Regions from separate parts of the Carnobacterium sp. FSL E2-0243 genome, predicted to be linked through region 2. Evidence: predicted binding sites of a transcription regulator. Region 2 holds the regulator's gene; the other holds the start of a gene.

Region 1 (3,814 bases), 230 kb from region 2:
CCTAAATTTTTATAAAAATGTAAAGCAGGCTCATTCTTTTCCCATACTCCTAACCAAATTGTCTCTACACCAGTATCTTTCCCATATTGACTAGCAAAATGTATTAATTTTTTGCCTAAACCTTTTCTTTTATGTGCTGGAAGAATATATATTCTTTCAATTTCTAATGAGTTAGAAAATGTATTTTCAGTTTGTGCTTCTTTACTATTGAGTTTCATATAACCAGCTAAATCATCATCTGAAAATATAAAATAGAATATTGAATTAGGGTTTAATAACTCTATGCGTAATTTATTTTTGTTATAGGCAGTATCTATATAATTTATTAAATCTTGTTCTGTATTGTACTTTTCAAAAGTGTCTTTAAATGTACGAATACTAATTTTGCGAATACAATCCAAATCTTTTAATTCACATTTTTTGATTTCAACCTTCATTACTATCATTTCCTTTCAAATAGTTTCTTTTGTGCCCTTTTTTTACAATTTTCCAATCACTATCAATATTAGTACTAATTTTTTTTAACATGCTTGAAAACTGCAGGGCTTCTTCTTCTGTAAATCCTTGTAATGCTACAGTGTTAGAGTAGTCGTTTTCTTTTTGAATGATAGGCACTACCTCTATTCCTTTTGAGGTGACGTATAGTCTGCGAATTTTTTTATTAGCAGGATCAGTCATTTTTTTAATCAAGCCATTCTCTACAAGCTTATTAATAGACCTTGCAGCTGTAGTTCTATCAACTTTGACTAACTCTGCTAACTTATCTGGAATGATGCCAGGATTTTCATAAATACGAACAATGTATAGATATTGTCCTTTTGATAGTTTATAATTTTTAAATTCAACATTAGCAATAGAATCAAGAGCTCTTGCTATTGTTCCAATATCTCTCAGTATCTCGACCATAGTAACACCTCCTAAGGGTACATTAACATTTTATTGTCGCATTTGCAACAATTTGAATTAACGTTTATAACATAATAAGGAACAAGTTTGCTTATCAAGGCAACTATCTGTTTTGTTAAAGATGGAATAGATAGTTTAGCGATTTTTCTGAGCATTTAGGAAATTGATTCTCCAGCTAATTTTATATCCTCAATTACCCTTTCTAAAAAATAATTAAAGATTAAATGTTATTCATTTTTATAGCTTTACTTTTCGAACGTTTGTTCGTATAATGTGTTTATCAACTACTGGAGTGAATAGTTATGGAATTAGAACTTGATTATACGAATGAACCTCGCTCAGATATTTTATGTATTGATGTAAAAAGTTTTTATGCTTCTGTTGAATGCGTGGAGCGGAACTTAAATCCTCTAACGACGATGTTAGTAGTAATGTCTAATGCTGAAAATGCTGGAGGTTTAATTTTAGCTAGCTCCCCCGCTGCTAAACAAAGGCTTGGAATTTCTAACGTGATGCGAAAATTTGATTTGCCTACACATAAAGATTTATTAATCGTACCACCTAGAATGGCCTTGTACATTGATAAAAATAAAGAAATTATTGAGATATTTCGTAAGTATGCTATTGAAGATGATATTCTTATTTATTCAATCGATGAAGCGTTTATCAAAGTGACTCCTATTAAAAAACTATTGAAAGCAACGGCATACGAAATAGCACGTTTAATTCAGCAAGATATTTATCATACATTAGGCTTGTATTCGACGGTTGGAATTGGAGACAATCCCCTGCTAGCTAAATTAGCTTTGGATAATGAGGCAAAAAACGCGAAAGACTTTAAGGCTGAATGGCGCTATGAAGATGTTCAGGAGAAGGTTTGGCGGATTTCTCCTTTGACGGATATGTGGGGAATTGGTAGGCGAACGGCTAAAAAATTTGAATTAATGAATATCAAATCAGTGTACGATTTAGCCCGCTATGACTACCATTTGCTAAAAGAAAAAATGGGTGTCATTGGCGAACAGTTATATGCACATGCCTGGGGAATCGATCGCAGTGATATTGCTAAAAAGTATACTCCTCTTGAAAAATCGTATAGCAATGCACAAATACTGCCACGTGATTACACACTAGCCTCGGAGATTGAGTTGGTGATTAAAGAGATGGCTGATCAAGTTGCTACTAGGCTAAGACAAAAGCAATGTCAGACACAATGTATCAGTCTTTTTATTGGACATTCGATGTACGAATCAACGAAAGGTTTCAATCATCAAATGAAAATTTCTGCAACAAATAATACGAAAAAATTAACGGATTTTTGTCTACAATTATTTCGTCAACATTATCGTGGTGAAACAATACGGCAAATTGGCGTCGGTTGCTCTAAGATAGTTTATAGCACGGATATCCAATTGGATTTATTTAGAGAATCTGAGGAAGTCGAAGCAGATGCTGGTCTTGATTTTATTGTTGATTCTATTCGGGATAAATACGGCTTCACCTCTCTCGTTCATGCTAGCAGTTTAATGACAGGCGCAACAGCGATTAAACGCAGTCATTTAGTCGGTGGACATGCCTCCGGAAAGGATGAAAAAGATGTTAAATAAATTTAATGAACGTTACCAAGATCGTGGAACAATTAAATGGCTTGGCATGTATCTATCTGAACATACGGCTTCTATGGATGCGGATAAAAGTAGTCGAAGTTTAAAAATTTTGCAAAAAAAGCAGATGAATTTTCTTGAAATAGCGACAATACTAGATAGTGCCCTAATTAAAAATCAAGCTGTATCTATTCAGCTTGAAGAAATAGATACAGATGGGAATTATTTACCGGATATTACTGGAAAAATTGAAGGTTATGAGGATAGTGGGATTTGGATCGATAACACTCATATAGCCTATGAAGAAATCAGAAACATTAGTTTATACACTGAAATCAAATGGAGTGCATTTGAAAAAAGAAATCAAAGCTAAGTTACTAGAGTATATGTAACTTAGCTTTGATTTTTCTTCTTTTAAGAGACTTAAAATTTACTCGCCCATTTTAATTGCAGCCCCCTCTTCAGTTGTTTTTACATCATACTCTTTTCCATCAATTTTTACTTTTGATTCTTTTCCAGGGGTGATCTCTTCTTTTTTTGAGTTCCCACCACACGCAGTTAAAGCAACTGATACAAGAATTAGTGCGATTATTGTTGTTAGCTGTTTTAGTCTATTTTTTGGAATCATTTCATTCACCTCCTACCGTTAAATCAAGATTAGCATCGCTAACTGTAGTTTAAATGAATTTTTTCTGTAGTTTATGTAGAGTTTAGATAAAAAAGCCACTTGATTTTTTATCAAGTGACGTTCTATATTAACATTAACAGATAACTTTTTTACGTTTCTTTCCAATTCGTTCAAGGCGAATCGCTTTTTCAATCGCTTCGCTAGCAAGAGGAACTTTGCAGTCTTTACTTCCTAAGGTAACTTGAACTGGGCCAATTGTTTCGGCAACTTGTTGGGCTTCCTTTAACAAGGGTGTGTAGTAGCATCCGGTGTTAATCACAAACTGGTTCATGGTATATCGAACACTGTTTTTAGCTTGATGGATTGTATTTTCAACAATTTTCAAAAGTGCAAGTACTTCTTCTTGATCAATGCTTGTATCTGGAGCAAAGCTTAAAAATTTCCCATAGCAGCTCCAACCTGTATCTTCAATCAATTCTTGATCAGATGTCATCCACTCTTTAGCTAATTCAACAGCATAAGGACTCTCTGAGGCAACGCCAGCAACAACGAATTCACTGATTGCAGACCAATTTGAATAGTTGGCCCAATGTGTTAATTGTTTTTTTTCAATCAGCTTAGGATTAATAGCTAGTCCGGCTAAATATTGAGCATCTGAATTCCCAGTTTCAAATAA
Region 2 (3,814 bases):
TCTAATTTTTCATTTGCAATTCTTTCTTTTTCTTTACTTTCAGATTCAGCTTTTTTTTGAGCTAGAGCTTCATTTGCTTCAACTGTATCCATTATTTTTATTAACCGGTTAGATAATTCTTTATTTTCATTAGTTAAAGCAACGACCAGAGTGTTCGCTTTATCGTAGCTAGCTCTAGTAGGTTTCCTTTCGGCTAATTTGACTGCATTAGTGGCAGTTTTTAATTCTTTAGCAAGTTTTTCTTTCTTTATTTTTTTAGCTTCTGCTTCTAATTTTTTTTGCTCAGCCTCTTTTTTTGAATAGGGCTTAACAGAAACTTTTTTAGAGTAGGTTTCTCCGTTTATTTTAACTTTTAAAGTGAATGCTTTTTTTTCTTTTGTTTTATTTTTTAAAGTTAGCGTAAATTTTCCTTTACTATCTGATTTTTCAGATTTAAACTTACCATAGTTGACTTTAGTCTTTTTCTTTGTAGTTCCAGATACTTTTGCTTCACCATTTTTGTTTGCTATTACAGTTGATTTTTCCACTGTAATAAAGTCATTTTTTGCTTCATCCGCATTGACAAAAGCAGGGAATAGTGAACCATTTAACAAGAATAGAAATACCAATACAACTTTTACATTTTTCACTTACATATCCTCCAATATTTTTAAGTGTAGTCTTTATTAGTTAAAGGCTCTAAAATATAGCATATCATAATAATGATTCCTATGCTAATGAATTTTTATTTATTTTTTAATTTCATATGTATTTAAAGAGTTCACATAAAAAAAAGCAAAAACCCACGAAAGGTTTTTGCTACAAGTTAATTAAATTAGGCTGTTTTTGTTTTAGGTTCGCGACCTAAGATAAATTCTAGTACAGTTAGTATGGCAAGTATACCAACAATGATGATAAACCAACTGGATGTTGTTACACCGAAGTCCCATGTATTATAAATCCAAATTACGACCAAGCTGTAAATCATTGATAGAATATTTAAAGCACCAAAAGCCCATAAATTTCCATTTTCTTTGTTGTTTAGATACATAGCACAAAGACCTACGCTTAAAACAATCCAAGCTACTTGTACTAATAAACTAAACCAATAAAACATAAATGCAACCATTAATAATTCCTCCTTAATAATAAAAATTTTGTTGAGCCGTCTAGGCCTGGCAGAAAAATAGGGAAATTTGATGTGACGCTTTTTGTCACCTCGAAATTTCATCTTTTTTCCGAAGGCCTGGTTCAAAAGAACTAGCCTTGATAAAAAGTTTGTTGAGCCGATTAGCTCTGGCAAAAAGATAGGAAAATACACACAAAGTATCTTTTTGCTTTGAGGGGATTTTATCTTCTTTTCGAAGAGTTGGTTCAAAAGAACTAGCCTTTATCTACACCATAAATTTTAGCACAAATACAAGAAGATACAAATGAAACGAATTGAAAACAAAAAAATAAAGCAAAAAGTGTGAGCTTTTTGCTTTATTTAGTGACTACATAGATTTAAGAAATATGGCTACGGTATAAACCGACAACTTTACCTAAAATACTAACTTCATTCAGGATAATTGGCTCTAAAGCATCATTTTCAGGTTGCAGACGATAGTGTGTTTTTTCTTTGTAGAATCGTTTGCATGTTGCTTCATCTTCATTGGTCATAGCAATAACAATATCACCATTATCTGCATTTGTTTGCTTACGAACAATGACATCATCTCCATCAAGTATGCCTGCATTAATCATACTTTCTCCACGAATTTTTAACATAAATAAAGATTCGGGATCATAACTCAGATGAGGTGGAATTGGAAAATAATCAATGGCTTCCTCAACTGCTAAAATTGGTTCACCAGCAGTAACAGTTCCTAATAAAGGAATTTTATCAGATGGAACACCTAATTTTGAAAGGCCTAAACTGGTTAATTCAATTGCACGAGGTTTACTAGGATCTCGTTGGATGTAACCATTTTTTTCTAAACGTGATAGATGTCCATGGACAGTAGATGTAGAAGAAAGTGAGACTGCAGTACCAATTTCACGAACAGTCGGTGGATAACCTTTTAACTGCACTTGTTCATGTATGTACTGTAGTACCTCGATTTGTCTTGATTCTGGTGTTTTACGCATAAAATAGTGCACCCCTTTTCTTTCTTAATTTCTTATCTATAGAATACCATAGATTGAAATGAAATTCAAACAGATGTTCGCTTTTGTGGAGAATTAAGCAAAGGAATATATTTTTTTGGTTTTTTTTGGTATAGTATGAAGAGAAGATAAGAGAGATGGAGTGATTAAAGTGTTAGAAAAAAATAAAATGAGTCGAATTAATGAACTAGCTAATAAAGCTAAAAAGGAAGGTTTGACTATAACTGAACAAGCAGAGCAAAAACAGTTACGTGAAGAATATTTAACAGCATTTCGCGGTGGGATGCGCCATCATATCGAAGGAATGAAGGTTGTTGATGATGAAGGAAATGATGTAACTCCTGAGAAGTTAAAAGATATTCAAAAAGAAAAAGGACTTCATGGTCGTTAATCCCTTGTTGTCTATTTGTATTTTTAAAAGAATTCAGATTGTTTTCTGAGTTCTTTTTTCTGTTTAAACAATAAATGGTTAATTTAATTTTATAAGCAGTGCTGTAATTTAATGATTTTTTAAATTAGCCAAAATTTACTTAAACGATAAAAAGCGGATTAAAGAAATCTAGGAAATAAATAGAGCAATGGCATGTATCGAAATTAAAAGAATCTAAAGAATAAGAAATATAAAATGCTTAATAGTAGTGAAAAATACCTAAATAAATTTTTGGACAAAATAAAGTGTTGTGAGAATTTTAAAACTAAATAGGAGCCAAATAGACCAATTGATTAAAATCTTCACATAAAAATAAAAAATAATATAAGTGAAAAATACCTAAAAATGAACGTTTAGTTGTTATTAAACGAAAAAACGATTAAATTCTTTGTAGAAAGCGTTGCACAAATACAAATAAAACAGTAGAATAAAGATATTAAAACCGAGAGGATGATTTAATTGTTCGATACAACTGACCAACTTGCAGTAAATACGATTAGAACACTTAGTATGGATGGAATTCAAAAAGCTAATTCTGGACACCCAGGCTTACCAATGGGGGCAGCTCCAATGGCCTATACACTTTGGACAAAGCATTTGAAAGTCAACCCTAAGAATTCAAGCTGGACGGATCGTGATCGTTTTGTGTTATCCGCTGGACATGGATCAATGCTTTTATATAGCATGTTACATCTATCTGGTTATGCGGTTACTATGGATGATTTAAAAAACTTCCGCCAATGGGATAGCAAAACACCAGGACATCCAGAAGTTCATCATACAGATGGTGTTGAAGCAACAACAGGACCACTTGGTCAAGGAATTGCTAATGCTGTAGGTATGGCAATGGCAGAAGCCCATATTGCAGCTACGTATAATAAAGAGGGACATACAATCGTTGATCATTTCACCTACGCTTTATGTGGAGATGGTGATTTAATGGAAGGTGTTTCTGCTGAAGCAGCAAGTATGGCAGGGCATTTAGAATTAGGTAAATTAGTCGTTCTTTATGATTCAAATGATATTTCATTAGATGGACCAACTTCTAAAGCATTTACAGAGAATGTTGGAAAACGTTTTGAAGCATATAATTGGCAACATATTTTAGTAAAAGATGGCAACGACTTAGCTGAGATTGAAGCAGCTATTGAAGCAGCTAAAGCTGAAACAAAAAAACCAACATTAATTGAGGTTAAGACTGTTATCGGATTTGGTGCTCCAAATGCCGGAACATCTAAAGTTCATGGTGCTCCACTT

What was found. Region 2 encodes LexA, which represses DNA repair genes until DNA is damaged. Its sites were predicted from a motif close to CNAACANNTGTTNG; they were not measured.
Region 1: a site for LexA is predicted at 1,160-1,173, ahead of MHI00_RS08425 (Y-family DNA polymerase). Genes of this name have one in related genera too.

What each region holds. Positions count from the first base shown of each region.
Region 1 covers NZ_JBBOPM010000001.1:1,802,399-1,806,212, reverse strand. Annotated here, with positions in the region: gene MHI00_RS08435 (GNAT family N-acetyltransferase) at 1-437, opposite strand, end outside; gene MHI00_RS08430 (MarR family winged helix-turn-helix transcriptional regulator) at 427-906, opposite strand; gene MHI00_RS08425 (Y-family DNA polymerase) at 1,209-2,513, shown strand; gene MHI00_RS08420 (hypothetical protein) at 2,503-2,883, shown strand; gene MHI00_RS08415 (hypothetical protein) at 2,941-3,138, opposite strand; gene MHI00_RS08410 (DNA alkylation repair protein) at 3,272-3,814, opposite strand, start outside.
Region 2 covers NZ_JBBOPM010000001.1:1,576,852-1,580,665, forward strand. Annotated here, with positions in the region: gene MHI00_RS07395 (sunset domain-containing protein) at 1-629, opposite strand, end outside; gene MHI00_RS07400 (hypothetical protein) at 815-1,108, opposite strand; gene lexA (transcriptional repressor LexA) at 1,486-2,109, opposite strand; gene MHI00_RS07410 (DUF896 family protein) at 2,279-2,518, shown strand; gene tkt (transketolase) at 3,017-3,814, shown strand, end outside.